4 regions of the Corynebacterium comes genome follow, and region 4 is predicted to be linked to each of the others. Evidence: predicted binding sites of a transcription regulator. Region 4 holds the regulator's gene; each other region holds the start of a gene.
The links. Region 4 encodes LexA, which represses DNA repair genes until DNA is damaged. Its sites were predicted from a motif close to CGAACANNTGTTCG; they were not measured.
Positions count from the first base shown of each region.

Region 1: a site for LexA is predicted at 5,564-5,577, ahead of CETAM_RS09815 (HNH endonuclease signature motif containing protein). Genes of this name have one in related genera too.
Region 2: a site for LexA is predicted at 2,118-2,131, ahead of CETAM_RS10055 (HNH endonuclease signature motif containing protein). Genes of this name have one in related genera too.
Region 3: a site for LexA is predicted at 3,645-3,658, ahead of CETAM_RS13080 (HNH endonuclease signature motif containing protein). Genes of this name have one in related genera too.

Region 1 covers NZ_CP046453.1:2,043,091-2,051,032, forward strand. The annotation lists gene treS (maltose alpha-D-glucosyltransferase) at 1-1,835, shown strand, start outside; gene CETAM_RS09805 (maltokinase N-terminal cap-like domain-containing protein) at 1,838-2,986, shown strand; gene CETAM_RS09810 (LLM class flavin-dependent oxidoreductase) at 3,044-4,069, shown strand; gene CETAM_RS09815 (HNH endonuclease signature motif containing protein) at 4,114-5,553, opposite strand; gene CETAM_RS09820 (hypothetical protein) at 5,692-6,210, opposite strand; gene CETAM_RS09825 (AEC family transporter) at 6,224-7,138, opposite strand; gene CETAM_RS09830 (zinc-binding dehydrogenase) at 7,158-7,942, opposite strand, start outside.
Region 2 covers NZ_CP046453.1:2,089,773-2,097,714, reverse strand. The annotation lists gene CETAM_RS10060 (D-isomer specific 2-hydroxyacid dehydrogenase family protein) at 1-692, shown strand, start outside; gene CETAM_RS10055 (HNH endonuclease signature motif containing protein) at 689-2,107, opposite strand; gene CETAM_RS10050 (glutamate-5-semialdehyde dehydrogenase) at 2,340-3,617, shown strand; gene CETAM_RS10045 (hypothetical protein) at 3,733-4,590, shown strand; gene nadD (nicotinate-nucleotide adenylyltransferase) at 4,587-5,189, shown strand; gene rsfS (ribosome silencing factor) at 5,289-5,765, shown strand; gene CETAM_RS10030 (histidine phosphatase family protein) at 5,770-6,492, shown strand; gene CETAM_RS10025 (DegV family protein) at 6,493-7,311, shown strand; gene CETAM_RS10020 (ComEA family DNA-binding protein) at 7,387-7,942, shown strand, end outside.
Region 3 covers NZ_CP046453.1:2,752,764-2,760,705, reverse strand. The annotation lists gene CETAM_RS13090 (hypothetical protein) at 1-1,215, opposite strand, end outside; gene CETAM_RS13085 (ABC transporter ATP-binding protein) at 1,212-2,105, opposite strand; gene CETAM_RS13080 (HNH endonuclease signature motif containing protein) at 2,320-3,603, opposite strand; gene trpA (tryptophan synthase subunit alpha) at 3,727-4,569, opposite strand; gene trpB (tryptophan synthase subunit beta) at 4,572-5,834, opposite strand; gene trpCF (bifunctional indole-3-glycerol-phosphate synthase TrpC/phosphoribosylanthranilate isomerase TrpF) at 5,846-7,273, opposite strand; gene trpD (anthranilate phosphoribosyltransferase) at 7,263-7,942, opposite strand, start outside.
Region 4 covers NZ_CP046453.1:1,609,049-1,616,990, reverse strand. The annotation lists gene CETAM_RS07780 (PTS fructose transporter subunit IIABC) at 1-1,042, opposite strand, end outside; gene CETAM_RS07775 (1-phosphofructokinase family hexose kinase) at 1,059-2,021, opposite strand; gene ptsP (phosphoenolpyruvate--protein phosphotransferase) at 2,365-4,059, shown strand; gene CETAM_RS07765 (DeoR/GlpR family DNA-binding transcription regulator) at 4,083-4,865, opposite strand; gene lexA (transcriptional repressor LexA) at 5,106-5,819, opposite strand; gene nrdR (transcriptional regulator NrdR) at 6,565-7,059, shown strand; gene hrpA (ATP-dependent RNA helicase HrpA) at 7,056-7,942, opposite strand, start outside.

The DNA.
Region 1 (7,942 bases), 430 kb from region 4:
CGACGACCGGCCCCCAGGGCCCCGGCCTGTCCATGGGCCCACTGGGCGTCGGCCCCGAACCGGAGCCCCTGCACTACGAGCCGGCTGACCTGCCGATCGAACGGCCGCCGACCAATGCCGAGGGCTACATCCTCGAACACGAGGCCACGGAGTACCCCACCCCGACCCCGGCCCCCGGCGAAGCACCCTGGGAGCGCCCCGAACCCGAGTGGTACAAGACGGCCGTCTTCTACGAGGTCCTCGTGCGCGCCTTCTACGACGCAGAAGGCCACGGATCCGGCTCCTTCCGCGGCCTGACGGAGAAGCTCGACTATCTGGAATGGCTGGGCATCAGCTGCATCTGGCTGCCCCCGTTCTACGATTCACCGCTGAAGGACGGCGGCTACGACATCCGGAACTTCCGCGAGGTGCTGCCGGAATTCGGCACCGTCGAGGACTTCGTCGAGCTCATGGACCAGGCCCACAAACGGGGCATCCGCGTCATCTCGGACCTGGTGATGAACCACACCTCCGATCAGCACATATGGTTCCAGGAATCCCGCCGTGACCCGGAGGGCCCCTACGGCAACTTCTACGTCTGGAGTGACGACGACACCCGGTACTCCGAGGCACGCGTCATCTTCATCGACACCGAGGAGTCCAACTGGACGTGGGATCCGGTGCGCAAGCAGTACTTCTGGCACCGCTTCTTCAGCCACCAGCCCGACCTCAACTACGACCACCCGCCGGTGCGCGCCGCGATGCTGGACGCCATGCGTTTCTGGCTTGATCTCGGCCTGGACGGCTTCCGCCTGGACGCCGTCCCCTACCTCTACGAGCGGGAGGGCACGAACTGCGAGAACCTGCAGGAGACGCACGAGTTCCTCAAGCAGGTCCGCGGCGTCATCGAGGACGAGTACCCGGGCCGCGTGCTGCTGGCGGAGGCGAACCAGCTCCCCGAGGACGTGGTCGAGTACTTCGGCGAGTCGGAGGTGGGCGACGAATGCCACATGGCCTTCCACTTCCCGGTCATGCCGCGCATCTTCATGAGTGTGCACAAGCAGTCGCGCACGCCGATCTCGGAGATCCTGGCGGACACCCCGGAGATCCCGAAGTCCGCGCAGTGGGGCATCTTCCTGCGCAACCATGACGAGCTCACACTCGAGATGGTGACGGACGAGGAACGCGCGTACATGTACAAGCACTTCGCCCGGGATCCGCGGATGCGGGCGAACGTGGGCATCCGTCGTCGCCTGGCCCCGCTGGTCGGCAGCGACCGGAACAAGCTGGAGCTGGTGCACGGGCTGCTGCTCTCGATGCCGGGGTCGCCGGTGCTCTACTACGGCGATGAGATCGGCATGGGCGACAACATCTGGCTCTACGACCGGGACGGTGTGCGCACCCCCATGCAGTGGTCCAACGACCGTAACGGCGGCTTCTCCCGGGCGGATCCCGAGCGTCTGTACCTGCCGGCGATCCAGAATGACCAGTACGGGTACCAGACCATCAACGTCGAGAACCAGATGAACCGGGACAACTCCCTGCTTCAGTGGATCCGCAGCCAGATCCATATTCGCCAGCAGTACAAGGCGTTCGGCCTGGGTACCTACCGGGAGGTGGATTCGCAGAACGAGACCGTGCTGACGTTCCTGCGCGAGTACAAGGACGAAACCATCCTGTGTGTGAACAACCTGTCGGATCGTCCGCAGGCGGTGTCGCTGGATCTCTCGGAGTTCGCCGGCGTGATCCCCCGCGAGCTCTCGGGTGGCGAGCGCTTCCCGGAGATCGGCACAAACCCGTGGGTGGTCATGCTCGCCCCGCACGCCTACTTCTGGTTCGACATCTCCGAGGAGTGATCATGGATCTGGCACGCATGCTGTCGCAGGCGCGTTTCTACGGCGCGAAATCGGAACCCATCGATGACGTGGAGATCATCCGGGAGGTTCCGCTTCCCGACGCCGCCCGCCTCCTCATCCTCCGCGTCGCCCACGGCGGCAGGCACTCGCTGTACCAGGTGCTTGTCGACGCCGCCGGCCACGACGTCCTCGCCACCTCCCCGGAGTTGTACCTCCAGGCGGTGGAGGGGGGCGTCGGCAGGCGACACGGCGAGAACCTGCCCACCGGTGTCGCGAAGGCCATCGAGGGTGAGCAGTCCAACACCTCGCTCATCGTCGGTGACCGCATGCTCAAGGTGTTCCGCCACCTGGAGGCCGGGCTGAACCCGGACGTGGAGCTGCTCTCCCGGATTCCCGACTGCCCGAACGTCGCCCCGGTGCGCGGCTGGGTGACCGCGGAGATCGACGGCACCGACCACACCCTGGCCATGGTGCAGGACTTCGTCCCCGAGGCCGACGACGGCTGGCGCTTCGCGCTCGGTTTCTCCACCCTCGACGCCTCCTTCGCCGCAGAGGCATCCCTGCTGGGCGAGGCGACCCGTGCCGTCCATGAGGCGCTGGCGGGGGCGCTGCCGACGGAGGGAGTGGGCGCTGACGAGCTGGGGGCCCGGCTCACGCAGCAGCTCGATGATCTGGTCGGACGCGCCCCCGTGCTGGCGGACTTCGCCGATGACGCCCGGGCCGTGTACGCGGCGTTGGCCGGCGAGGACATCCACGTCCAGCGCATCCACGGTGATCTGCATCTGGGCCAGGTGCTGCGCACGCCGGACAGTTACGTGCTCATCGATTTCGAGGGCGAGCCCGCCCGTCCCCTCGCCGAACGCAGGCTCCCCGACTCGCCGCTTCGCGACGTCGCCGGCATCATCCGGTCCCTCGACTACGCCGCGCACTTCCCCGCCCACTCCGGCGGGGCGGGGCCCGAGGACCCGGCGGCCTGGGTCCAGTCCGCCACCGACGCCTTCCTCGAGGGCTACGGGGTCGGGCCCGGCCCGCTGTTGGACGCGTACGTGCTGGACAAGGCCCTCTATGAAGTCGTCTACGAGTCCGACAACCGACCCGACTGGGTGGACATCCCGCTGGCGGCGGTGCGCCGTATCCTCGAACGCCAATAGTAAGATCTTCCGTAGGGTGGTGGTGACAGACGACCCCAACCGGAAGGTGACCTGACCTTGAGTGCCCCGAAGATCCCGCTCTCCCTCATCGATTTCTGCCACATCTACCCGGGCGAAACCGCACGGGTGTCCATGGCCCGTTCCGTGGCGCTGGCGCAGCGGGCTGAGGAGCTCGGGTACTCGCGCATCTGGTACTCCGAGCACCACAACATGAAGCACATCGCCTCCTCCGCCCCGGCGGTGCTCATCGCCCACATCGGCGCGAAAACCGAGAAGATCCGACTGGGTTCCGGTGGCGTCATGCTGCCGAACCACTCCCCCTATGTGGTGGCGGAGCAGTTCGGCACGCTCGCGGAGCTCTACCCCGACCGCATCGACCTGGGTCTCGGCCGTGCGCCCGGCACAGACATGAACACGTTGGGCAGGGCGCTGCGTCGCGACGCCAACGCCGCCGACCATTTCCCGCAGGACGTCATGGAACTCGAGGGCTACCTGGCCGGCCGCTCCCGCATCCCGGGTGTGGACGCCATCCCCGGTGTCGGCACCAACGTCCCCCTCTACATCCTGGGCTCCTCCCTGTACGGCGCGAGCCTGGCCGCCCAGCTTGGTCTGCCCTACTCCTTCGCCTCGCACTTCGCGCCCACCCACCTGGAGCAGGCCGTGGCGACCTACCGGGAGAACTTCCAGCCTTCCGAGAAGCTTGCCGAGCCCTATGTCATCGCCGCCGTCAACGTCACGGCCTCCGACACCCAGGAGGACGCCGTGCGTCAGCTCGAGGGTGTCTACCGCGAACGCATCCGGTCCATGGCCGGACGCGGCAGGTTCCTCACCGAGGACCAGCTCGACGAGATCGTCCAGTCCCACCACGGGCGCCAGATCATCGACATGCTGCGCTACACCGCCGTGGGCACCCGTGACCAGGTCCGGGACTACCTGACCGAGTTCACCGAGACGGCCCAGGCCGACGAGCTGATGATCTCCCTGCAGGCCACCTCCGAGCCGGAGGCGATGCGCGGCATGGACATCCTCGCCGAGGCATGGGAGCTGGACCCCGAACACACGGCGGGCGCACCGGGGGCCTGAGACGTGATCGCGCAGTGACGTAGCGCCCCGGAACGGCGGCCGAATCATGCTGCTTCTTTGTTGTCGTCGGGTGGTTGTGTGCGTCGGCGGATCCGCGCCCCCGCGGCATCATCCGCCGCCTGGGTGGTGTTGAACCGCAACGGCTGCCCCGGGCCCGCGCGTCTGCCGACCCTCCCGGTGACCGGGCACCGGTCGAGATACCCCCTGTTGCCGGCCCCGGTACGCGAATCATCGTTGTCCCCGTGATGCGGTGGGCACACCAGGGTGAGGTTGTTCAGATCGGTGACCCCACCCTTGGTCCAGGGTGTGAGGTGGTGGGCGTCGTTGTGGATCGCGGCGGTGGTGCAGTCCGGGCAGCCGCAGACCCCCTGGGCGGCGAACAGGGCGATCTTCTGGAACATACTCGCTGTCCGGTGCCCGCGTCCCAGGGCCAGGGGTTGACCATCATGGTCGTGCAGGACCATGACGTCGAACTTCGCGGCCCCCAGGCGCAGCAGATCCACCGGGGTCAGCCGGTGGCCGGTGTTGGTGGGAAACGTCGACGAGGCCGACATGTTCTCCAGGTCGTCGGCGGTGACCGACAGCAGGATCGAGCCGACCCCGGAGCGGGTGACCGCCTGCGAGGTCGCGAGGTGTCTGTTGAGGATGACCGCCAGCTGGTCGACGCGGCGTTGCGCCCGGGTGCGGGTGTCGGCGGTGTCGGGGTCGTCGAGGCCTGCGCCGGGGCGCAGCCCGGGGGCCAGGGCCGCGATGAGCATCGCGGCATCCGCGGCCGGTAGCCGGCCGCGGATGGTGCAGCTGCCGTCCGCATCGGGTTCCCCGATGTGCAGGCTGCGGCGGCGGTAGCCGGCGAGCGGGTCGGGGGTGGCGTGTCGGTTGGCCAGGTGGACCTGTCGGCGCAGCCAGTCGCGCAGGTCCTCCGGGGTGCGGCGGGCGGATTCCTCGAGTGCCTGATGGTGGAGGGTGGCACGGCCCGGGTCGGCGGTATCGGCCAGCTCGGTGAGTTCCCGGTCGATGATGCGCAGGATCTCGGCGGACGTGTCGGCGGCTTTACGCCTTGAGGCCTCCTGTTGTTGACGTTCCCGTTCGGCGCGCTCCGCCTCGGCCTTCTCCCGGGTGCGGCGTTGTTCCTCGGATTCGGTGTCCTCGGGTTCGGGTTCCGGGGGTGGCGGCGGTGGGCTGTAGAGGCTTGCCCCGGTCCGCAGGCGGGCCAGGGCCTCCCGCCGGGAGATCCCGAGGGTGGTGGTGAGGTAGTCGACCACGTTGGTGGAGCCGACGAGCCGGCCGGCGGTGTGGTGATCGGCCAGCCACGCGAAGGCGGCGTCGATCCGTGCCTTGGCGGCGAGGACCTGCTCGAGGTCCTTCATCCCGGCTGCAACGTCGTCGAAGACCACGGTGGAGGGGTCGGCCAGGACGTCGGAGAGGGTGGCCATGCCGGTGGTGATGTGGGTGACCGCATGGTCGACGCGTTGCTGTACCGTCATGACTCCCCCTCGTTCATATGTTCGAGCATATCGCCCCCGCGCGGCACCGTCAACCCTTTTTCCGAACATGTTTGCCATGCGTCGCGGCGGCGCCGACAAGCATCGAACCCCCTCGCTTCCACCGCTGAAACCGGAGGATTACACAGTGCCGAGCTTGTCGACGCCCACCCGGGGCGCTCTCCGCAGGATCAGGTCGACGAGTTCGATCGGCTGGGGATCGCCGCCGTCCGGGAAGCGAACCGTGTACGGGGCGACGGCCCGCATGTCTTCCGGGAAGCGCTGAGTGACGTGCCCGGGCAGCAGGACCAGGAAGGTACCGCGGCCGGGCAGGGTGTAGAGCTGGAGTTGTGTGAGCTGGTCGAGCGGGAAGCGGATGCCGGTGGGCAGGATGGTGACGTGGTCGTCGATGAGCAGGAGCGGCCGGGAACGGCGCCACAGCACGATGACCAGCATGATCAGCGCGATGAGCATCCCTGCGGCCGGGGCAGTGGCCGCCACGAGGTAGAGCGTCGACCAGGTCGGGGCGTCCTGGGTGGTGGCGGAGATGAGCAGGCCGACGAGGATCGGCGCCATCACCAGGAGGAACACGACGCCGACGACCACGGCCCGGCTGGTGGCCAGGTGGCGGGCTGAGGACCGCAGTCTGATGGTGTCCATGATGGAGGTGATGTTACCCGGGGCCGAGCAGCACGGTGACCGCGACAAGCACCGGGAAGGACACCAGCGTGGACACCACTCCGGTGTCGCGGGCGAGTCGCTCATTGGTGCGGAAACGCAGGGCATAGGTGAGTACGTTCTGCGCGGTCGGCAGCGCCCCGAGCACCACCAGTGTGAACAGCGCGTGGCCGCTCAGTCCGAAGACATGGAAGGCCAGCAGCCCGGCGATGATCGGGTGCACCACGTTCTTCAGCAGCACCACCAGGGCCACATCACCGGTGAGTGAGACTGTCGAGCCGACCAGGGACATGCCGAACACCATCAGCGCCAGCGGCACCGAGGCGCCGGCCAGCAGCGCGACCGGCTGGCCGACGAACACCGGCACCGGGACCCGCAGAAACCCGATGAGCAGCCCGGCGATCGCGGCCAGCAGCATCGGGTTACGGAAGGCCAGGAGCACGTTGCGCAGCAGGTTCGACTGCTTCGAGGCGTGAAGCATGTCCAGCGTGGTCAGGGTGACGGGCGCGTAGAAGGCGACCTGGAAGAGGATGACGGGGATGACGGCGGCGGCGTCGTCGAGAATGTAGACGGCCAGCGGCACACCCAGGTTGCCGGCGTTGGCGTAGGAGGACGCCAACATGCCGATGAGACTGTCCGGGGAGTTCGAACCGCGCAGGCGCAGCAGCAGGAAACCCAGGAAGCCCGCGACAAGGGCTGATAACGCGATGACCAGGAAGTTCGCGGAGAATATCTCCCGGGGGTCGGTGTCCAGGAGGATGTCGAACAGGAGCGCCGGCGTGGCCACCAGGTACACCATGTTGGCCAGGGCGCGGCGGGCCCCGGGGCCGAGGGCGTCCGTACGGCCGAGGACGTACCCCACCGCGATGACGACCACGACCACGCCGAATCCGGTGAGTACCTCAATCACGAGAGGTCATCGTAGCCGACTATGGGGTGACGACCATGCGCGTCGCCGGTGAGGAGGACCGGAAGGCTGCGGGAAGCTCGCTCAGCGTGATCGGCTCGCCGAGGATCTCCTTCCAACGCAACTGCTCCCACTCCGCGGCGAGGAAGGCGACGGCCTGCTCCAGGTGACGCGGTTCAAAGTTGTGCACGCCCGTCACCGTGCGCCAACCCCGCACGAGCCATTCCGGATCCAGGTCCACCGCAGGCACCGGGGCGACCGTGCCGGCGAAGACGGCTGTACCACCTGTATCGAGCGACCGGAGGCAGGCGCTCGCGCCTTCCGAGACCCCCGAGAACTCCAGGGCGACGTCGACCGTCAGGCATGCGCCCGGTGCGCTCAGCTCATCCGCGATTCCGGCGACCTGATTCAGATTCGCCGGGTTGGGGTCGCAGGCGATGATGTGCCGCGCTCCCCTGCTCCGGGCGGCGGCGACCGCGATCATTCCGAGCATGCCGATTCCGTTGACCAGGACCGTGCGGTCCCGGAGATCTCCGGCACGCTCCAGCACGGCCATCACTGTCGCGACGGCGCAGCCTGCCGTGGAGGCCACGGCATCGGGGATCCCCTCCGGAACGACGGTGACCGACTGCCCCGCCAGAACATGGAGGTGGGTGGCGTAGGTGCCGGACAGCTGCCAGTCCCCCTCGAAGGATTCATGTCCGGCCTTTCGCACGCTCTCGCATTTGGCGGTCAGGCCGCGCCGGCAGTGTCGGCACCGCCCGCACGACACGGTCACCGCGAACACCACCCGCTCGCCCACGTCCA
Region 2 (7,942 bases), 480 kb from region 4:
GGGCGTGCGCCTCGGGGCTCTACGACGACACGGTCGCCGAATCGACCATCGGTCTCATCCTCGCCCAGATGCACATGCACAAGACCGTCACGCTGGCGAAGTCCTTCTCGGTGCGCCGGGAGATCGACGCGAACAAGCAGTGGCTCTTCGACGGCAAGACCGTGGCGATCATCGGCGCCGGCCGGATCGCCGCGAAGCTGATCGAGATGCTCCCGGTCTTCGGGGTACGCATCGTCGCCGTCACACGCTCCGGGCGTGACGTCCCCGGGGCGGACGAGTCCCATGCCATGGCGGACGCCGGCCACGTGTGGGGCACGGCGGACGTCTTCATCATCCTGGCCCCGCTCACCGACGAGACCCGGCACATGATCAACCGGGACGTGTTTGCGCAGATGAAGCCGTCCGCCGTGGTGGTCAACGTCGCCCGCGGCCCACTGGTGGACACCGACGACCTCGTGGAGGCCCTGCAGTCCGGTCAGATCGCGGGTGCGGCCCTGGATGTCACCGAGCCGGAGCCCCTTCCCGACGGCCACCCGCTCTGGGACATGCCCAACTGCGTGATCACCCCACACACGGCCAACACGTTCAGCATCATCCAGAAGCGCATGGGTGGGTTGGTCGTGGCGAATGCCGCCGCCTTCGAGGCGGGGGAGCGGATGCCCAACGAGGTGAATCTGGAGACCGGGTACTAGGCTGCTTCGTCTTCCGCGGATGGTCGATTCTGCCGTGCCCTGATCCGCGCTCCCCCTGATTCGGAGGCCGCCTGCGTCTCATTGAACCGTAGGGGTTGGCCGGGTCCGGCCCTCCGGCCGACTCTCCCGGTGACCGGGCACCGGTCGAGGTATCCTCTGCCGCCGGCACCGGTGCGCGAATCATCGTTGGCCGCGTGGTGCGGTGGGCACACGAGCATCAGGTTGATCAGGTCGGTGGGTCCGCCCTGGTCCCAGGCGGTGATGTGGTGGGCATCGTTGTGGACGGCGGCGGTGGTGCAGTCCGGGCAGCCGCACACCCCTTGAGCTGCGAACAACGCCAGCCGCTGGCTGAAACTCGCGGTGCGTCTGCCCCGACCCAGGGCCAGGGGCTGGCCCTCGGTGTCGTGGAGCACCATGGCGTCGAACTTCGCGGCACCCAGGCGCAGGATGTCCATCAGATTGAGGCGGTCACCGGTGTTGGTGGAGAACTCTGAGGTCGGGGAGAGGTTGTCGATGTCCTCGGCGGTGACGGACAGCAGGACCGAACCCATCCCGTGGCCGAGGGAGGAAGGTTGCGTGCCCAGGATGGTCATGAGCTGGTCCACGCGGCGTTGTCCCCGGGTCCGGGTGTCCTCCAGCTCCTCGTCGTCGAGGTTGGCGCCGGGACGCTCCCCCGGGGCCAGAGCCGCTTTCAGCGCGGCGGCGATGGCGGCCGGGAGCCGGCCGCGGATGGTGCAGGAGCCGTCGGCCTCGGGTTCACCGATGGTGAGGAAACGTCGGCGGTAGGCGGCGAGCAGGTCTGTCGCGCCTTTCTGGTTGGCCAGGGTGACCTGGCGTCGGAGCCAGGTGCGCAGGTCCTCCGGCCTTCGGTACCTGGCTTCACTCAGCGCGAGGTTGTAGAGCCGGCTGCGGTCAGGGTCGGCAGCGTCGGAGAGATCAGCCAGTTCCTGGTCGATGATGCGCAGGATCTCGGTGGACGCCTCCTTCGACTTACGCAGTGCCTCCTCCCGATCTTTCCGGGCCTTTTCCGCACGCTCGGCCTCCTCCTGCTCCCGGGCCCGGCGCTCTTCTTCCGTCTCCGCAGGCTCAGGGGGCGGGGGCGGGGGTGGTGGGCTGAACAATGAGGTGCCCGTGCGCAGCCTGGACCAGGCCTCTCGCCGGGAGATTCCCAGCTGCGCGGTGAGGTAGTCAATGGCGTGGGTGGATCCCACCAGCCGTCCCGCGTCGGCGGACTCCGCCAGCCAGGCGAAGGCGGCGTCGACACGCCCCCGGGCGACCAGCGCCTGTTCGAGTCGCTCGAACTCGCCCGCCACTTCGTCGAAGGACACGAGGGAGGGATCTGCCATGAGTGCGGAGAGCGAACTCATTCCGGCCTGGATCTGGTCGACCGCTTCCCCGACGTTCAGTCTGGTCATGACACCCCCTCGTTCATGTGTTCTACTTTATGGCCGCTCCGCCTAGACCACATCCATCTTTCGAACTAGTTTTCTATGTGTTGGTGGTGCCTGGCACGGTGGTGGCTCTCCCGGAGAGGGGGTGCCGTCATTCCGTCCCTTCGATCCGCGGGGCCGGGTCTGCCGTCGCGAAGTGCCCGGGGATGGTCCCGGCTCGCTGTTCGGTTCCGGTCGCTCAGGTACCCTCGTTGCCATGACTGATAGCCGTGCCATCGAACGTGAAGAAGTTCTGACCAAGGCCCGGGCAGCCAAAGCCGTCGCCCCGATCCTGGCTCAGCTGCCGACCTCCCGGAAGAACGAGATCCTGCTCGCCGCCGCCGACGCGCTGGTCGCCGCCACCGAGGACATCCTGAGGGCCAATCAGCAGGACATCGACTCCGGCCGGGCGGAGGGGATGGGCGAGTCGCTCATCGACCGCCTCAGCCTGGACACCGGCCGCATCGAGGGCATCGCCGGCGGGCTCCGGCAGGTCGCGAGCCTGAAGGATCCCGTGGGGGAGGTGCTCACCGGCGGTGTCATGCCCAACGGCATCCAGATGCGTCAGGTGCGTGTTCCCCTGGGCGTGATGGGCATGGTCTACGAGGCCCGCCCCAACGTCACCGTCGACGCTTTCGGCCTGGCGTTGAAGTCCGGCAATGTGCCCCTGCTGCGGGGTTCGCGCACCGCGAAGCACTCCAACGCCAAGCTCGTGGAGATCCTCCAGGACGTCGTGGAGTCCTTCGGCCTGCCGCGGGAGTCCGTGCAGCTGCTGCCCTGTGAATCCCATGACTCGGTCCAGGACCTCATCACCGCACGTGGCCTGGTTGACGTGGTCATCCCGCGCGGCGGTGCGCGTCTGATCGAGACGGTGGTGACCAATGCGACGGTCCCCGCCATCGAGACCGGCACCGGTAACTGCCACTTCTACATCGACGCCGAGGGCGACCTCCAGCAGGGCATCGCCATGATGCTCAACGGCAAGACCCGCCGTTGCTCGGTGTGCAACGCCACCGAGACCGTGCTTATCGACGCCGCGCTGTCCGCCGCCGACAAGCTCGCCATCGTCCATGCCCTGCAGACGGCGGGCGTCACCGTCCACGGCGACGTCGATGAGCTGGCGGCCTTCGGTGCCGAGGACATCCTCCAGGCCGACGACACCGACTGGGGCGAGGAGTACCTGTCCATGGACATCGCCGCCAAGGTCGTCGATGGTGTCGACGGCGCCATCGGGCACATCGCCCGCTGGACCACCGGCCATACCGAGGCGATCTCCACGCAGAACATCGTCACCGCCCAGAAGTTCGCCGATCAGGTCGACGCCGCGGCCGTGATGATCAACGCCTCCACCGCCTTCACCGACGGCGAGCAGTACGGCATGGGCGCGGAGATCGGCATCTCCACCCAGAAGCTGCACGCCCGCGGCCCCATGGCGCTGCCGGAGCTGACCTCCACCAAGTGGATCCTGCAGGGCACCGGCCAGACCCGCCCGTAGCCCGGGGGTGAAGGCCGCCGGGAATCCTGATTAGGGTGGCGCACGTACCAGCACCGACATAATGTTGCCTTGACATGAGGATCTGTTACTTTCCCCACGGATGAAGGCGGCACGCATGAGGAGACTGAGTACGTCCCTGGCGGCCACAGTGCTGGCGCTCGCTCTCACGCCTGTGCCCGGTGCTTCCGCAGCGCCGCAGCAGGAGTGCCCGGCGCTCGTGGTCCTGGCCGCCCGCGGCAGTGAACAGAACGAGGACCTCCGGCCGACCTCCTACAGCGATGCCTCGCCGTGGGTGTCCAACGGCTATGAGGAGAGGAACATCCGGGCCTTCCTGCACTTCGCGGAATCCCGCCACTACGCGAAGACCGGCGAATCCCTGCTGGCGGACGTCCAGGTGCTGGGGCTGGACGACACCGTCTATCCGGCGACTTTTCCCGTGCCCGCGTTGGCGGAGCAGGATGAGAATCTGGATCTGCCGGCGACCGCCGCACGTGTGGGTGGGATCCTGCAGCAGGAACCGGCCCATGTCATCGCACAGAAGGCGGCGGAGGGCCTGGTGGGAGGTCTGGAGTCCGGCCTCAACGGGACGATGGGTTATGTCGATGCCTGGGAGTCGGAGACGGGTTGCCACCCGGGTTATCTCCTCGTCGGGTTCTCGCAGGGGGCGGTGGTGCTGATCGCCCAGGAGCCGGAGCTGACGCGTAGGGGGCAGCTGGTGGGTTCGCTCTACTTCGGGAACCCGCTGCATGCGTTGGCGGCGGGGCGGGCGTCGGGAAGCAACGGCCTCAACTACTGCGCTGACGGTGACTACGTCTGCAACCTGACCCCCGGCGCGGCGCAGGCGGCCCTGAGGAACGGTGGCGGGGTGCACAACCGGTACTTCATGGACGTCGATGAGCAGCCCACGGAGAGTGACGGGCATGTCGCGGACAGGTTCGCGGAGTGGATCACCGGATATACTTCGCGGTCATGACTGAGCGCATTGGTGTCATGGGCGGCACCTTCGATCCGATCCACCACGGACACCTCGTCGCCGCGAGCGAGGTGGCGGCCCGTTTCGACCTGGATTCGGTCATCTTCGTGCCCACCGGGCAACCGTGGCAGAAGGCTGAGAAGAAGGTCTCGCTGGCGGAGGACCGGTATCTGATGACCGTGATCGCGACGGCCTCGAACCCCCGGTTCCGGGTCAGTCGCGTCGACATCGACCGAGGTGGGGACACATATACCATCGACACGCTCACCGATCTGCGCGCGCGTCACCCGAACGCCGAGCTGTTCTTCATCACGGGTGCGGACGCGCTGGCGTCGATCGTCACCTGGCGGGACTGGGACCGGATGTTCGAGCTGGCGCAGTTCGTCGGAGTCACCCGCCCGGGCTATGAACTCACCGAGGCGATGCTTCCCGAGGTACACCAGGAGCGGGTCCATCTCATCGACGTGCCGGCGATGGCGATCTCGTCGACGGACTGCCGTGAACGTTCCGCGGTCGGCCGACCCGTGTGGTACCTGGTGCCTGACGGGGTGGTGCAGTACATCGCGAAGAACGACCTCTACCGCACAACCCCCGCGTAGACTGAGACACCGGATAGTAGTACGACTAGGAAAAAGCGTGTCATCCGTGGGAAACTCAAGGGAGTTTTCTGCACCTTTACCTGAGAATAAGGACACTGTGTGACTGTTTCTGACGAATCCCGCCGACTGGCCACCATTGCGGCTCACGCCGCTGACGAGAAGCTGGGGCGCAACATCGCGGTAATCGACGTCTCCGACGTGATGGCCATCAGCGATGTCTTCGTCGTGGCCTCCGCCGACACCGAGCGACAGGTCGCAGCCATCGTGGAGGAGATCGAGGACGAACTCACCGCCGCAGGCGTGAATCCGCTGCGCCGCGAGGGCAACCGCGAGAACCGCTGGGTGCTGCTCGACTACGGCGGCGTCGTCGTCCACGTCCAGCGGGACGCGGAGCGCGAGTTCTACGGCCTGGACCGCCTCTACCGCGACTGCCCCCTCATCGAGGTCGAGGGCATCGACACGCCCGAGCGGCCGGGCACCTGGACCGAGGACGACGTGGACATCCGCAATGTCGCCTCCATCGACGAGATCCCGCTTGCGTCGGAGGCTCCGGGAGACGCGGAAGAGGAGTACTGACACCATGACCCGCCGCCTGATCCTGATCCGTCACGGACAGACCGATTACAACGCGACCCGTCGGATGCAGGGCCAGCTGGACACCCATCTGTCTGACCTGGGACGGGAACAGGCGGCCGCTGCCGGCGAGCAGCTCCTCAGTGAGAACATCACCCGCATCATCTCCTCCGACCTCTCGAGGGCGCACGACACCGCGAAGATCATCGGCGGGGTCCTCGGACTCGACGTCGCCACGGATCCCCGTCTGAGGGAGACCCACCTGGGCGAGTGGCAGTCGAAGACGGCGATGGAGGTGGACGAGGAGCTGCCCGGGGCTCGTGCCGCATGGCGGCACGACGCCACCTGGGCCCCGCCCGGCGGCGAGTCACGTGTGGCGGTCGCCGCGCGCGCCCGCCCCGTGATCGAGGAACTCATGGTCTCCTTCGACGAGTGGGACGACCACTCCGTGCTCATCGTCGCCCACGGCGGCACCATCTCCGCGCTGACCTGCAGCCTGCTGGGTCTGGAGGTGGGCCTGTACCCGATGTTCTCGGGTCTGAAGAACACCCGCCGTTCCCAGCTCACCGCGCGCCCGCGCTACCTGCCGGGCAGCCGGGACGCTCTCGACGACGTCTCCCACGGCGTCGAGTCCGGCAACGGAACCCCCGGCCTCGTCGGCGTCCCGGACTTCACCCCCGCGACCGTCGCTGACGCACAGTGGTACCTCGACGGATGGAACATGGGATAAATGCCGGTCCGCATCGTCACCGATTCCTCCGCCGGCCTGCCCGATGAGGTCGTCGAGGAGCTCGGCATCACCGTCATCGATCTGCACGTCATGCATGAGGGCGACGGCCCCGACACCTCGACCGCCGGCCTGTCCTCCCTGGAGCTGGTCGCCGCCTACGCCCGTCAGCTGGAGCGGGGCGGGGATGAGGGCGTGCTCGCCCTGCACCTGGCCAAGGAACTCTCCTCGACCTGGTCGGCGGCTGTCCAGGCCGCGGCGGTGTTCCCCGACGACCAGGTCCGGGTCGTGGAGACCGGTTCCGTAGGCATGGCGGTGGGCGCGGCGGCGATGACGGCCGCGAAGCTCGCCTCCGAGGGCGCGGATCTGGACACCTGCCAGGCCATCGCGGAAGATACCCTCCGCCGTTCCGCCACGTGGGTCTACCTGCACGGCATCGAGGACATGCGCCGATCAGGGCGGATCTCCACCACGACGGCACTGTCAGCGACCCTGTTGGCGACCAAGCCGATCCTGCAGGTCAAGGACGGGCGCCTGGAGCTGGTGGGCAAGACCCGCACCCAGCAGAAGGCGTTCACCCGGCTCATCGAGCTGGTCCTCGAGCGCGCAGGGGGCCGACCCGTGTTCGTGGCCATCCAGCACCATGACGCTGCGGAACCCGCCGGGCAGCTGGAGGACATGTTGCAGGAGGTGCTCGCTGAGGGGTCCAGCATCATGACCCTGCCCATGGAATCCACCCTCGCGGTGCACACCGGTCCCGGCGCCGTCGGCGTGTCTGCCGTGTTCATGTCCCGCCCCGAGGATCCGTCCCCAGTTTGGTGATAGGTGGACAAAGTTGTCCACAGGTTGAGGCGCTGACGCTGTTTCCGGCAGGTTTCCGGCCCTAAGTTCAGGGCCATGAGCCCGCTGAACCGACTCAAGGACCTCACCCGCCCCACCGGCGAAGAAGAGCTTCTCGACGTCGCCTACCCCGCCCCCCGCCTCCACCTCACCCTCCGGCACGCCGCCTTCGCCGCGGTGGCGGTGGTGCTGCTCGTCGCCGGGATCGTGGCGATCCAGGCCGGCCGGGCGGACACGTCGTCGTCTCCTCAACCAGAGTTCCCTGCCGTGACGCGGACCTCGACGGAAGCCGAGAGCGGCGATCTCGTCGTCTCCGTCGTCGGCGCGGTGGCAGGTCCCGGCCTGGTCACGCTCACTCCGGGTGCCCGGGTCCACGATGCCCTCAGCCACGCACAGCCTCTGCCCGGAGCGGACCTCCTCTCACTCAACCTGGCGCAGCGTCTCACCGACGGCCAACAGCTGGTCGTGCCGGTCGTCGGTGAACCCGCCGCGCCTGAGGCCCCGACCGGTGGCGGGGGAGTGTCGCTCAACTCGGCCTCGGTGACCGAACTGACCACCCTGCCGGGCATCGGTCCCGCCACCGCGGCCGCGATCGTCGCCCACCGCGAGAGCA
Region 3 (7,942 bases), 1.1 Mb from region 4:
CACGAGGATCGCCCCGGTTCCGCTCAAGGTAGCAACCGAAGCAACCAGTCCTGCCATCCCGAGCGGTACCCAACGCCGGATGCCGGTTGATCGTTGGAGATCTACAGTTCTGTCCAGCTCACCGGATCGGTAGGTGACGATCGTTTGAATTCCCATCGTCGCCACAAGAATGCCGCAGATCTTCGCTGTATAGGCGATGAACTCTGTTTTCATGTTGCCAGTGCCGAACATCTCCTTAAACACCTGGCCGACATTCGCCTCCGCCTCCATCCACGCGCTCAATGATCCGGTGAGTGCGATGAAGAACGCTGCGAGCCCCGTGATGACAAGGATCCAGGTGATCACCGTTCCCCGGTTGAGCACTACGTAGAGGTGAAGGGGGCCACGGATGTGGCGACCCCCAGCTCGACCCAATTCTGGCACCCTGACCAGAGGCTGACCGTACTCGCGGTAGCGCTCAGCCATCAGCACTGCAGCTGCCCCTGCGATTGATATGCCGACAAGGACCGACAGGGCCCCCCAGTCATCCGAGACGTAGGGGCGGACCACGGTCTTCCATCCCAGCGGCGACAACCAGTTGAGCCAACCGGCATTCTGTGAGTCTGCGACGGCTCTGGTGATGAATGAGACCGCAACGGTGAGCAGGCCGACTCGCGTTATTGAGGACGGGTTCCGCACACAGAGCAGACACAACTGCGCGAACAGAGCGGAGCCGATCATGGTCAAGGCGATCACGGCCCCAGAAGTTACCGCCCCTTCGGCTGGTAGCTCATCGACATAGAGCCCTGAAAGCAACAGGACGAAAGTGCTTCCCATGCCCACCACAAAGGAGGCTAAGGACGTCGTGAGCAGAGCGGCCGCAGCAGGGGTCGTTCGGCCGATTCCGGTGGAGAGTCGAAGTTCCATCTGCCCGTGGCTCTCCTCTTTGCGATGCAAACCGACCATCAGCAGGACCGCCATCACTGAGCCGAGAATGATCATCATCGACCCCGCCTCCCACATGACAATCTGGCCCAGTGACGCAGGCGACTCAAGTGGTCCCCACATCGCTGTCATCCCGGAGTTCTGCTGCATGCCGGCAAGGAAGGAAGCGCGGTCCCGGGGTGTCGGATAGTAGCTCTCATATGCAGGCGGAAAAACGGCGAGGAATGTCCACAGTGCCAGCATCCAGATGATGAGAAACGTTGCACGCAGTCGAAGGTTGAGGCGGATCATGGCTTCACCGGCTTTTCGACCTCTCCGTAATGCGCGAGGAACATCTCCTCGATGCTCGCCGGGGTGGAGGTAATGTCCTCTCCCCCGGCGTCGAGAACGGCCCGCAGGACATCGGGGACATTCTCGCGTGCTGTTGTGACGCGGAGGCGACCGTCGTGGAAGGAGACGTTGGGGAATGCTCTGAGTGCCGGTGTTTCACGTGAAACCTTTGCAGTGATCTCGTGGGCAGAGAGATGTTTCAACTCCAGCAGGCTGCCGCTCTCCACGGTTTTGCCGTCACGGATAATGGTCATATAGTCACAGAGCTTCTCCACTTCGCTCAAGATGTGGCTGGATAGTAGGACGGCAGCTCCGCGGTCACGCTCCTGTCTGACCTGCTCGACAAACTCCCGCTCCATGAGCGGGTCCAGGCCCGCAGTGGGTTCATCTAGAATGAGGACTTCCGCCCCCATGGAGAGTGCCGCGACAAGGGTGACTTTGCGCCGGTTTCCGGTGGAGTACTCCCGGCACTTCTTGTCGGGATCGAGATTGAATGCCTGGATAAGTTCCTCCTCCCGCTTCTTGTTGACTTTAGGGCCGCGCAGCGATTCCAGAGTTCGGAACACTTCCCTTCCGGTGAGGCTGGGCCACAGGGCGATGTCGCCGGGGATGTACCCCACCCGCTTGAGGATGGAAGGCGTGCGCCGCGGGTCCTTCCCCAAGACAGTCGCGGTGCCGGAGCTGGCATGGAGGACGCCGAGCAGAATGCGGATGGCCGTGGATTTGCCGGATCCGTTGGGTCCGAGGAATCCATGAATGGTGCCAGGTTTCACCGTCAGGTTCAGGCCGTCCAGGGCATTGAAATCTCCGAAGGTCTTCACCAGATCGCGGACCTCGATGACAGAGCTCACGGCCTTCACTCCCCGATCGTTTCACGTGAAACATCTATGACGCTCGGATCGCCACATAATGGGGTCGACAGGGACCACGCTAAGAGGTGTTCCATGGGGCCAGACACTCCTTTTCCGATGGCTGAGCGGTGGTCACGCCTCATGGTGCCCGGAGATGCACCCGCGACTTCACAGAGCTGCACAATTCTCATGCCCCCAGCATGCACTGTCAGAGTCAGAACGGTGGTGGATCGTCGCCCTGATCAGCCTCGGTGATCAGGGGTACGAATTCGGCGCTTCTTTTGGCCTGTGATTCGACACGGATTCGATCTCGGCGTTTCTCTCTTCTTTGGCTGACGGTCTGCAGCCAGTGTCGTTCCTTGGGTGAGAGTGGACCGCTGGGTTCGGAGGAGGCCCAATGGCCGTCCTCAAACAGCCAGAATTTCTCCCGCGTGTGGGGGTCGATGATGTAGCGGACCCGGCCATCCGTCTTGATGTTGTGGTGGTGCTGGCAAATGGCCGCCAGGTTGGCGGCAGTGGTGAGGCCACCCTCCTCGAAGTCGACACGGTGGTCCATCTGTGCCCGGAACCCGTGGCAGTGACAGTCGGGATAACCGCATCCGCCGTCCAGTCCGATGACCACCGCCCGGATATCCTCCGGGGTGGCATAGGAGTTGGCCACCTTGCCATAGAGGTGATCCATGTCCTGGATTTCGGTGGCCTTCTCCGCCAGCAGGTCGGTCGCTTCCGGACTGATCCAACCGATTCCGGAAATCCAGCCAGGGGCATCTTCCACATCGTGGGCGCGGTACATGTTGAGTACCACCGTTGTCTTGCCCTCGCCGCGGATGAGCTCCTTGAAGGCTTCCGTCAGGCTGATGTCCCGGGCTGCTGCATGCTTGCGCACCCGCTCGTCGATCTCAAGGGCTGACACCGAGTCCGTGACGACGTCGACGTACCCCTGGCTGCCGTCGATCCCGACGGAGAACCCCTCCCCTGCCGGGGCGGGCGTGTCATTGGCGGAGATGGTGTCGTCCAGGGTCAGGATGATGGCGTTGAGCTTCCTGCGGATCGCCCCGGCGGTGGGCAGGTTCTGATTCGGCCGCGTGGGCGTGAGGTAGGTGGTGAGTTCCTCGTCGATGATGCGCAGATGTTCGGTGACGTCTGCGTCCACCTTGCAGAGCACTGCGTCGATGGCCTTCAGTCTGGGTAGATCGAGATGGAAGAGGCGCTCCTGGAGGGCTTTGAGCCTCGGTAGTTCACGCAAACGGTGGTGGGCGAACAGAGCGCTCTGGATGTAACGATCGCCGTATCCCGTGGAGCTACGGAGCGACGCCAGGACAAGCTCGATATCCGCCATTTCATCGGGAAGAACTGACTGCCACATCTCGTGGTCGGCGCGGCGAATCCGTGCACCGTTAATCGCCACCCGGTCCGTTGTTGAGCACACCGAGTAGAAGTTGGTCGGATGAAGTAGTTCCCTGAGTACCCGGTCCACGACCGACTCCGGAGCCCCCATGACTCGCCCTCCCCTTAGGCTGTACGTTCGATACCAACGTTAGAACATGTGTCCGGAAGGTGCAAGGGGTAAACAGAAAAGGCACCCGCCCACCAAGGTGGACGGGTGCCGGGTCCGGGAAAGCTATCCGCGCTGTGTGGCAGCCTTCATCGCTGAAACAAACTCGGTCAGTTCAGACTTCAGGGCAGGCATATCGGTGATGCGTCCCGGGTTCGGGTGCACGCCTTCGACGTACCTGTCGATCAGCTTGGTGATGGCGGATCCGGAGATCGCACCTGCAGCGCCGGCCGCGATCGCCTCGGCAACGTGCTGCGGTGTGGAGATGCCGAAGCCCAGAAGGATAGGGGCGCCACCGAAACGTTTGACGTTCTCGACGACCTCCTTGAGGCCCGTAGTCTCGGATTCGCGTTCCGTGCCGGTCACCCCGTGACGGGAAACGGCATAGATGTAGCCCGTGGAGTGGGCGGCAACGCCTGCGAGGGTCTTCTCGGCGGCCTGGGCCGGGGCGATGAAGATGGGGTCGATGCCGGCGGCTCGGGCGGCGGCGGCGAAGGGCTCGCCTTCGCGCACGGGGACGTCGGGAAGCAGGATGGAGTCCGCCCCTGCCTCGGCGAATTCGCGGTAGAAGGTGTCGATGCCGCGGGTGAAGGGCACGTTGCCGTAGATGAGCATGCCGATCGGCAGATCCGGGAATTCCGCGCGGATGGTGCGGATCTGTTCGAGTGCGCCATTCACCGTTGCGCCACCGTCGAGGGCGCGGATGTGGGACTTCTGGATCGTGGGGCCGTCAGCGACCGGATCGGAGAAGGGGACGCCGAGCTCCAGGGCGTCGGCACCCGCGGCGACGACGGTTCGGACGATCTCCAGGGCGTCGGCTGACGTGGGGTCGCCGAGCATGAGGAAGGGGACGAATGCGCCCTCGTTCTTCTCGGCGAGTGCGGAGAATAATTTGTGGTAGCGGGTCATGACTACTGAGCCTCCTTGGCCAGGACGAGCGAAGGGTTCTCTTCAAGGGCGCGGCGGACGTGGTCGACGTCCTTGTCACCGCGACCCGACAGGGACACGAGGATGGTGATGTTCTCGCCCTTGTCCTCCGCCAGCTTCGCGCGCTTGAGCGCGTAAGCCATGGCGTGGGAGGACTCCAGGGCGGGGATGATGCCCTCGTACAGGGAGAGGAGCTGGAAAGCCTCGAGGGCTTCGGCGTCGGTGATGCCGACGTAGGTGGCCCGGCCGGTGTCGTGGAGGTAGGCGTGCTGCGGACCGACGCCCGGGTAGTCCAGGCCGGCGGAGATGGAATAGGACTCCTCCACCTGACCGTCGGAGTTGCGCATGAGGTAACTGCGGGCACCGTGAAGGATGCCGATCTGGCCATTGTTGATCGTGGCACCGTGCTTGCCGGAGTCCAGGCCCAGCCCGCCAGGTTCGGCCCCGACGAGTTCGACGCTCTCTTCGTCGATGAAGTCGGCGAACATGCCGATGGCGTTGGAACCGCCACCGACGCACGCGACTACGAGGTCCGGCAGACCACCGGTGCGCTCGAGCATCTGAGCCTTGGCCTCCTCGGAGATGACGCGGTGAAACTCACGCACGATCGTCGGGAAGGGGTGGGGCCCGGCGGCGGTACCGAGGAGGTAGTGGGAATCGTGGAAGGTGGCGGTCCAGTCACGCAGTGCCTCGTTGACGGCGTCCTTCAGGGTGCCGGAGCCGGCGTCGACGGGGATGACTTTCGCGCCCATGAGCTTCATGCGGAACACGTTGGGTTGCTGACGCTCGACGTCCTTGGCGCCCATGTAGATGACGCACTCGAGGTCGAGCAGTGAGCAGGCCAGTGCCGTCGCGGTACCGTGCTGGCCGGCGCCGGTCTCGGCGATGATGCGGGTCTTGCCCATGCGCTTGGCCAGCAGGGCCTGGCCGATGACCTGGTTGGTCTTGTGCGCGCCGCCGTGGACGAGGTCTTCACGCTTGAGGAAGATCCGTGCGTGTCCTCTCCCCTGGCCCGGGAGCGGGAGGTTGGAGCATTCGGTGAGCGGAGTCGGACGGCCGAGGTAATCGCGGAGGTAGGTGGCCAACTCCTCACGGAAGGAGGGGTCGTTCTGTGCGTCGACGAAGGCTTGCTCGAGCTGGTCGAGGGCCGGGATGAGCGACTCGGGGACGAACTGTCCGCCGAATTCGCCGAAGTAGGCCGGCAGGATGGTCGCGCCGCCGTCGCGCTCGGAATTGGTGGTGTTCATGTCTTTCAATCCTATGGGTAGCTGAAGCTGCGAATGGTGGCGAATGCGTGCCGCAGGGCGCCGGCGTCCTTCCTGCCCGCCCACTCCCCTGCCCCGACGGGGTACTCCACGCCGGAGTTGAGGTCGAGGCCGAGGCATCCGACGGTGAGGGCGTCGCTGAGGTTTGTGGGCGAGAGCCCTCCGGCGAGCAGGCTGTGCTGCTTCACTTCAGCGGGGATGGACGTCCAGTCGAAGGTGGTGCCGGTGCCGCCCTCGCCGGAGTCGAGGACGAGCTTGTCGACGTCGCCGACGATCGCCTTCGCCCACTCTCCGTCGGCGGAGGTCATGGAGACGGCGCGCCAGATCTCGACGCCTTCCGGCACCTCGGCCCGGACTGCACGCACGAGTTCGAGTTCGGCGTCGACCGACCCCTGGTAAGGCGCGTGGATCTGCACGGCCACGACTCCGTCGAGACAGAGCGTGCGGTAGTCCGAGGTGCGGCGAGAAACTGCGACGTATTTCAGGCCACCCTCGGAGGCGATGATCTGCTCGGCGGTTTCACGTGAAACATTGCGCCGCGAGGGCTCGTCGAAGATGAGTCCGCCGTAGACCGCGCCTGCCGCAGCTGCGGCTTGGGCGGCTGTCGGGGAGGTCAGGCCGCAGACCTTGTTCGGGCCGTACACGAGCTCGCGCGCGGCCAGGTCGACGTCCGGCTGGGAGGTCAGCTGCGAGCCGACGAGGAAGCCGTTGGAGTGGCCACCGAGCTGGCGGACGGTCTCGCTGTTGCGGATGCCGGATTCGGAGACGACGACCGCGTCCTCGGGTAACAGGGCCGCGAGACGTGCAGAGCGTTCCAGGTCGATGGAGAGGTCGTGGAGGTTCCGGTGATTGATTCCGAAGATTTTCGCTCCCAGATGTAGAGCGCGCTCCACCTCCTCCTCGTCGATCACCTCGGTGAGGATATCCAGGCCGTAGCGGGCGGCGACGTCGGCAAGCTCGGTGTACTCCTCGTCGGAAAGCACGGAGAGCATGAGCAGGATCGCGTCGGCGCCGAAGTAGCGGGCGGCGTGGATCTGGATCTCGTCGATGATGAAGTCCTTGCACAGCACCGGCAGGTGGGTCGAGGACGCGACGGTGGCCAGGTGGTCATAGTCGCCGCCGAAGCGATCCGGTTCGCAGAGGACGGAGATGCCGCTGGCGTAGCGGGAGTAGACGTGGGCGATCGCGCCCGGCTCATAGTGCTCCCGGATCATGCCGAGTGAGGGCGATGCGGACTTGCACTCCATGATGAAACGGTTGCCGCCGCGGCCGTCGGCACGCAGGTTCTCATGGAGTGAACGGGTCGACTTCGTCAGCGTGGAGAGGTCCACGTGTGCGATGCGGGCACGGATCTCCTCAAGATGGCCGCGACGGCCTTCGACGATGCCCTCGAGAACGGTCGGAAGATTGTTATGCGCCATAGTCGGTCCCTTCGTGCTTGGCGAGCCATTCCCGGACAGTGCCGTCCGAGATGAGCTTCTGCGCGAGCTCGGTGCCCTCGCGCAGCGAGTCGACGCGTGAGTTCAGGTAGAACATCGCGCCTGCGTTCACGGCCACGGCGTTGCGGTGCGCGGCCGGGCCCGTGCCGTCGAAGATGGCGCGCATGTGGACGGCGTTCTCCTCGCCGTCGCCTCCTACGAGATCGGCGAGTTCGCACTTCTCGACGCCCAGTTCCTCCGGCGTCACCTGATAGAAGATGATGTCGCCGTCCTCCTTGAGTTCCCATATGTCGGTGGGTCCGTGGACGGCGATCTCGTCGGTGCCGGAGCCGTGGACGACCAGTGCCCGGGAGCGGCCGAGTTCGCGGAAGACCTCGGCGATCATCTGGCCCTGCGCCGGGTTGGCCACGCCCATGATCTGGAACTCGGGGCGTACCGGGGAGAGCAGCGGGCCGAGCACATTGAAGATGGTGGGAATCCGCAGGGCCTTGCGCACCGGCTGCGCGTGGGCGATGGCAGGGTTGTAGGCCGGGGCGAAGAGGAAGGTGAAGTTGGCGGCCTCGAACTGACGCTGGGCACGCTCCGGGTCGAGATCCAGCGGGATGTTCAGGGCCTCGAGCACGTCCGCGGAACCGGACTTGGAGGACACGG
Region 4 (7,942 bases):
GTGAGTGCTGGAGGGTGATGGCCTGCCAGCCGTTGGCCATGTCGTAGCCGCCGACCAGGAAGCCGAGTGCCAGGAGGAGGCCACCGGCGGCGACGAACGGGATCATGTAGGAGACGCCGGTCATCACGGCCTGCTGGATGCGGCGCGCCCAGCTCAGTTGTGAGGTGTTCTCGGTGCTCGCGGCAGTGACGGGTCCTGCCGTCACGCGTCGTGCGTCGGGGTTGCCGGCCGCAGCGACGGCCTCGTCGATCATCTTGGCGGGCTCGTTGATGGCACGCTTGACGGGGGATTCGATGACGGGTTTGCCGGCGAAGCGTTCCTTGTCCCGCACCCCGACGTCGGTGGCGAAGATGACGGCGTCGGCGGCCGTGATCAGGGCCGGATCCAGCGCCTGGGTGGAGGATGAGCCCTGGGTTTCGACGACCAGGTCGACGTCGTCACGCGACTGCGCGTTCAGCGTCAGCGCATCCGCGGCCATGTAGGTGTGCGCGATGCCGGTCGGGCAGGCGGTCACCGCGACGATCCGGGTGACCTTCTTGCCCGGTGTCGGCGTCGGCGTCGCCGCAGGCTGCTCGGCCTGCTTCTCGACGCCCGCATCGCCCACCACCTCAGTCACCGCGGCGACGATGTCCTCGGCGGTGCCGGCGGCACGGAGCCGGTCGATGAAGTCGCCGCGCACGAGCGCGCGGGCGAGCTTCGACAGGATCTTCAGATGCGCCTTGCCGCCTCCCGCGGGAGCGGCGATGAGGAACACGAGATCGGAATCTCCGTCCGGGCCACCGAAGTTCACCGGCCGGGACAGGCGCGCGAACGCCAGGGTTGGTTCGCTGACGGTCTCGGAACGACAGTGGGGGATGGCGACCCTGCCCGGGACGCCGGTGGGGTTCTGTGCCTCGCGGGTGAGGGCGTCGCCCGCAAGCAGGGACGCGGAGCCGGCGCGGCCGGCGGCGTGGACGAGACCGGCGAGCGCGTTGATGACGTCGGTGGTGGTGGATCCGAAGTCTGTGTCCAGACGGACCAGATCGGTGGTGATGATGGACATGGATTACCTCAGCGTCTTAGAGGGCACGCACGTGCGTGTCGGTGAGATTCAGCTGTGCAGGGGACGGAATGGTGGTGCCGGGCAGGCCGGTGGCGGCGGTGCCGTAGGCGACGGCACGGGCGAGGCAGTCGGCGGGACCGCCTCCCTCGGCCCGGGCGATGAGATAGCCGGCGAGCGAACTGTCACCCGCGCCGACCGTGGACATGACCTCCACCGGCGGCGGGGTGGCAAACCAGGCGCCCCTGCGGGTGACCAGCGCCGCCCCGGCCGCACCCAGGGTGACCAGCACCTCGTTGACGCCCCGCTCGATGACCAGGCGGGCGGCGGTGACGACCTCGTCGAAATCGCCGACCGCAGCGGCCGCTTCCAACGCCTCGCCGTCGCGGTCCGTCAGCTGCCCGAGTTCCAGGCCGTTCGGCTTGATGAGGGTGGGGGCCGCCGTCTCCAGGCCGCGTCCGAGCGCGCGGATCGCCTCATCGGAGGTGTCGACGGCGACGGGCAGCTGCGGGTGGGTGGCCCGGACCGTGGCGATGAGCGAGGTGTACCAGTCGAGGGGCACGCCCGGCGGCAGAGATCCGGCCATGACCAGCCACGAGGAGTTCGCGGCGAGTTGGGTCACCGCCTGCTCGATGGAGCGGCGGGCCGTGGCGTCGATGGTCGCGCCGGGGCCGTTGATCTTGGTGGTCGTGCCGTCGGGCTCGGTGATCGTGGCGTTGATCCGTACACCCTCGTCCACCGGTATGGCATGGAAGGGGATGCCGGTCTGCCGTGTCAGCGCCACGAAGGGGTCGTTGGTGTCGGCGGGGAAGACCGCCAGCGTGTGCTTCTCGGCGAGCAGCATCGCGTGCGAGACGTTGACGCCCTTGCCGCCGGCTACCTGGGTGATCGAGGTGGGGCGTTGGACGTGTCCGCGACGCAGTTCCGAGTCCAGCTGCATGGTGGCATCGATGCTGGGGTTCGGTGTCAAGGTGAGTATCACTGTCGGCTCCCTGTCCGGTCGGGAAATTCTGGAAACGGGGACGGGGTGGAATAAACTTCCGTCGCCGCTCTACGTGGTGTGGCCTGACGGCCGAATATTGTCTTGAGCTGGCCCAATCGTATGATGTGAGGTCTGGGTTCCGGGCGACTCCACCGCAGGGCGGGCAGTCCGTTATGCAAATGATGAACTAGGTCACATTTCATGTGGGGTTGTGACGTAAGTATTGTCCGTTTGTGCCCGGTTGTCAAGGGGTGGCGGTGTCCGATTGATTGCGAAACGGTGGATTCTATGATGTTCTGGAGATCACAGCCACCCTCATCCTGTGAGACAGGAGACAAATATCATGGATGATGTCCGAAACCCCTCAGGTGCAACAGCCATAAAAGGTACCGGTGTCGTCGCCGGTGTCGCCTACGCCCCGGTGGTGTGGGTCCGGCCGCGCCCGGCCCTGCCCGAGGCCGGCGCAACACTCACCGAGGACGCCCGGGAACCTGAGTTTGAACGCTTCAGTGCCGCGGCAGACACCGTCGCGGAGCGTCTGGCGGACCGGGCCGCAACCGTCGAGGGCGTCGCCGCCGACGTGCTCACCGCCACCGTCGGCATGGTCAGGGACCGGGGCTGGCGCCGCACGGTGAAGAAGAACATCTCCGCCGGGCACCCGGCCGAGTACGCCACCGTTGCCGCCACCCAGAAGTTCGTCGGCATGTTCGAGGCCGCGGGGGGTGTCATGGCCGAGCGGACCACCGACCTCAAGGACATCCGCGACCGCGTCATCGCCGAGCTGCGTGGGGAACCGGAGCCCGGCCTGCCCGATGTCGAGGGTGAAGGCGTTCTCTTCGCCGACGATCTCTCACCCGCGGACACGGCCACCCTGGACCCCGCCCACATCATCGCGCTGGTCACCGAACTCGGCGGACCCACGAGCCATACCGCGATCATCGCCCGTCAGCTCAACCTGCCCTGCATCGTGGCCACGGGCGAAGGGCTGCGCCAGATACCTGCAGGTGAGTTCGTGCTTGTCGACGGCGCCCTGGGCACCGTCACCCGCAACGCCGAAGAGGCGTCCGCCCGCGCCACCGTCCTCGAATTCCGCGAGCGAGCGGCGGTCATCGCCCAGTGGCGGGGCCCCGCCCGGACCACGGACGGCCACCGCGTGCAGTTGCTGGCCAACGTCGCAGACGGCAACGCCGCCCGCATCGCAGCCGGTACCCAGGCCGAGGGCATCGGCCTGTACCGGACCGAGATGAGCTTCCTCTCCACGTCCACGGAACCCACGGTGGAGGAGCAGGCGGCGGTCTACCGCAAGGTGTTCGACGCCTTTCCCGCGTCCAAGGTTGTCATCCGCACCCTCGACGCAGGATCCGACAAGCCCATCGCCTTCGCGAACATGGCGCAGGAGGAGAACCCCGCACTCGGAGTGCGTGGCCTGCGCATCGCCCTGGGCAACGAGGGGCTGCTCACCCGCCAGCTCGACGCCATCGCGCTGGCCGCCGAGGGGCGGGGGGAGAATGCCCCCACCTGGGTCATGGCCCCCATGGTGGCCACTGAATCGGAGGCCGGATGGTTTGCCGGACTCTGCCGCGACCGGGGCCTGACCCCGGGCGCGATGATCGAGGTCCCTGCGGCCGCGTTGATGTCCGACAAACTCATGCCGCACCTGGACTTCGTCTCCATCGGTACCAATGACCTCACCCAGTACACGATGGCCGCCGATCGTCTGTCCCCCCAGCTGGCGTACCTGACGGATCCTTGGCAACCGGCGGTGTTGCGACTGGTGAAGGAAACCTGTCGGGTCGGGGAGGATACGGGAACCCCCGTCGGTGTCTGCGGCGAGGCCGCCGCTGATCCGCTGCTCGCGTGCGTGCTCACAGGTCTGGGCGTGACCTCGCTGTCTGCGGCATCGACCGCCCTGGCCGGGGTCGGTGCCCAGCTGTCCTCCGTGGATCTGGCCACCTGCCGGGAAGTCGCCGAGGCTGTTCTCGACACCTCCGGGGCTGCCGCCGCACGCGAAGTCGCCCGTCAGATGCTCCTGGGCTGACCTGCTCCCGGAGAGACGCGGGGTCAGTCGCCCGCGATCACAACCTCGATCTCGCGCTCCCGCAGTGCCGACAGGAAGGACTCGGGGGCCGCGGAATCGGTGATAACCACGTCAATGTCGTCGATGCCGGCGAAACTGACCAGGTAGTCGGTGCCCAGCTTGGTGGAGTCGCAGAGGACAACCACCTTGTGGGCGTTGGTCACCATGGCGGATTTGATCGCAGCCTCCTGGGAGTCCGCCGTGGAAAGCCCGTGATCGAGGGTGAGTGCGTTGGTGCCGATGAACGCGACGTCCGCCCGCATGAGCGCCAGGGTGCGAAGGGCGGTGTCACCCACGACCGCCTGCGTGATGGCGCGCACCGAACCTCCGAGAAGCTGAACCTCCCGGAGCCCCTTGTTGGCCAGGTTCAGGGAGATCGGCAGGCTGTTGGTCACGATGGACCACTGTTCGGCGTTCGGCTGCTCGGCGATGAGCTCCGCCAGCGTGCCGATGGTGGAACCCGAGTCCAGGAAGAGCCCGCCGCGGGGCTCCGGAAGATAGCGCAGTGCCGCCCGCGCGATGGCTGATTTGGCGGTGGGGGCGGAACGGAAACGCGCGTCGAGGGAGAACTCTGCCGTCTGAAAAGTCTGGCTGGCCACGGCGCCACCGTGAACCCGGTGCACCACGCCCTCCCTGTCGAGCACGGCGAGATCCCGACGAATGGTCTCCGCTGTGACATCAAACCGGTTCGCCAGCTCGGTGACGTTGACCCGACCCTCAACAGCGGTGAGGGAGGCGATCTGTCTGCGACGCTCCTCTGCGTACATGGGTTCTCCTCTGTCGCCTCACGGACGGAATCGGACAAAAATGGATGTCTGTTTCCGCCATTGTTCCAAAATAAAAGGCCGCAGGGAAGAGAATGGGGATTAGCCAGTACAAATAGGTGCGAACCGGAGGACATCAAGCGAAAGGCGGTCGGCCGGGCCTGTCATCAAACCGGGCCCGTTCCCGTGGGTTGATGTGGAATTCTGTGCCGTCAATTGTCTGACTGGGCGGGGCGAACGTCTCTAGAGCTTCCGGAACACGGAGACGATCTTCCCCATGATTTCCGCCTTGTCGCCGGGGATCGGGGAGAAATCCTCGTTGTGCGGCAGCAGCCAGACCCCGGTGGAATCCTTGTGGAACTCCTTCGCAGTCGCCTCTCCGTCGATCAGGGCGGCGACGAACTCGCCCTTCTCCGCGACCGGCTGGGAACGGATGACGACCCAGTCGCCGTCGAGAATGCCGGCGTTCTTCATCGACTCACCCACGATCTGCAGCATGAACAGCTCACCGTCACCCACCAGGTCGGCCGGCAGCGGATAGTAGTCCTCGACCTCCTGCTCGGCGAGAATCGGTGAACCTGCGGCGATGCGGCCGAGCACCGGAATGAAGTTCGCGGCGCTGGCATCCTCCGGGGCCGTCGAAGTCTTGGCCACGACGCGCCGCCCAGGCTTCTTGGCGGTGTCGGTCGACGTCAGGGTACGCACGTCCACCGCACGCGGCTTGTTCGGGTCGCGACGGAGAAAACCCTTCTTCTCCAGCTGATTCAGCTGGTACGCGACCGAGGAGGTGGACTGCAGTCCCGCTGCGTCACCGATCTCCCGGATGCTCGGCGGATAGCCCCGCAGCACGACGGCATCCCGGATGACCTCAAGAATCCGTCGCTGACGATCGGAAAGTGTGGAGGGGTCCGGCTTGCCGGAGGGGGTCAGTTTGGCGGGGGCGCTCTTGCGGGTCATCGTCCTTCTCGTTCCTGGGGTGGTGGCGGTGCGTGCCGTATCGAATCGTCGGGGCGGCTCAGCGGCGTTCCGGTGGTCGTTGTTCGAATGGCGTGTCGTCCGCATGCCATTCACCTGTTACATGTTTAGCACGATCTGGTACGGATGTTCGACTGATGTGCGGGTTCTGTGGACAAAATTTCGAACGGGTGCTTTAATCGAACACATCAGCTAGTTAGAACACCTGAACGGTAGCACTGTTCGAGGGTGTTGACCAGTCTCGATATCCTCACAGCAGACAACGAAAGGACTTCGCCGTGATCACCTTCCTGCATCGTCCATGCCCAGGTGGCAGCGTCCATACTTCCGTACATGACTCCGTCCGCCCGGCCGCTGTGTGGGAGCCGTCGAGCTTCCACAGGTCCCCTTCCTGTGGCCGGGGTGTTCGAACTCTGGTGCCCGCAAATCGAACACAGGGCCTACCTGGCGCCGATCCTCTGCCGCGGGACGCAGGTGAGGGACATTCCAGCCGCTGGCGGGAGACCGGCCTGACGTATCTGCTCGGCGCACTTTTCGGTCTGGTGGTGGTCAGTGCCTCCTTCCGGGGTGCCGGGGATGAAGGCGTAACCGGATCTACGGTGTATCCCGCGGGCAACCAGACGCAGTCGAGCGACGAGGCGCGTTAGGGGAAATCTTCCCGGGGAGTAGGATCGGTGCCACCATCCGGTCCACCGGTTTCCTCCCAGAAAGGCACTGGAGACACGCTGTGTACTGCCCGTTCTGCCATCACGATCACTCCCGTGTCATTGACTCGCGCATTATCGACGCCGGAGCCGCCATCCGTCGCCGGCGTGAGTGCACCAAATGCAACGGACGTTTCACCACGATTGAGAAGGCCGTTCTCCTGGTGATCAAGCGCAACGGCGTCACGGAGCCGTTCAGTCGCGACAAGGTTGTCCTGGGTGTCCGCCGCGCCTGCCAGGGCCGCGATGTCTCCGATGATGCGCTCAAGCGTCTCGCGCAGGAAGTGGAGGAGAGGGTTCGTTCTCAGGGTGGCTCCCAGGTGAATGCGAACGACATCGGACTTGCCATCCTCGAACCGCTACGCGCTCTTGATGAGGTCGCCTACCTGCGCTTCGCGTCCGTGTACAAGTCCTTCGAGTCGGCCGAGGACTTCGAGTCGGAGATCCGGCTCATGCGCCGCCGGGCTCGGGAGGAAGAAGCGGCGGCCGAGTCCCTCGAGGGCTGGCCCGGGGCCTAGCGGAGCTTGTCCACGGCCTTCTGGATACGGCGCAGGGAGATCGGCCGCGCGGTGCCCAGGCGCTGGGCGAACAGGCTCACCCGAAGTTCCTCGATCATCCAGCGGATGTCCTTGACCTCGCGGGTCTTCTCCCGACCTTTCGGCAGCCTGGCGAGCCGGAGGTTGAGGTAGGACTGGGCCTCCTCGACCTCATCCTGACGGTCTACGTCTTTGTCCGGGTCCTGTGCCATCTCCTCGAGACGGACTCGCATCGCCTGCAGGTAGCGGGGGAGGTGACGAAGCTGGGCGGATCCGTGCAGGGTGACGGCATTCCTGGGCACCAGGAACTCCAGCTGTGCCTTCATGTCGTCGATGGCCTCGCCGCTCCAGCGCGCGAGTTCTTCGGCGACGGACTGGTATTCGATGAGCGCGGGAGCAAGCGCCACCACGGTGCGTCGGACAGTGCCTGAGACCTCGGGGGAAACCTTCTTCCTCAGTTCCTCGAACTCCTCCGGGGAACGTACCGGACCGCCGTGCGCAATCATGAGGTCCCGGATGGCGGCCACCCGCGCATCCTCGATCAGTCCTGCGGCGCCGCCGTGCGGGTAGTTGTCCACCGCCACCCGCTGCTGCAGGGGAAGTCCCTTGGTCATCTGGTTGGCGTTGACGGAGATCTCGCGGAGCAGGAGCGTCAGCGTCGCGGTCATCATGGAGGCCTCGGCTGCGGCCCTGGTCGGGTGCACGCGGATCTCCACGCCGCCCGGGGTGGCCACGAGCGCGGGGTAGGCGGTGATCTCGTGGCCGTCGACGACCGTCTGCACCTCTTCGGCGACGGTACCCAGGGTGTCGGACGTCCACTCCGACACCGCCTTGGACTCACTGGTGCGCGACACCCTGCTCACCG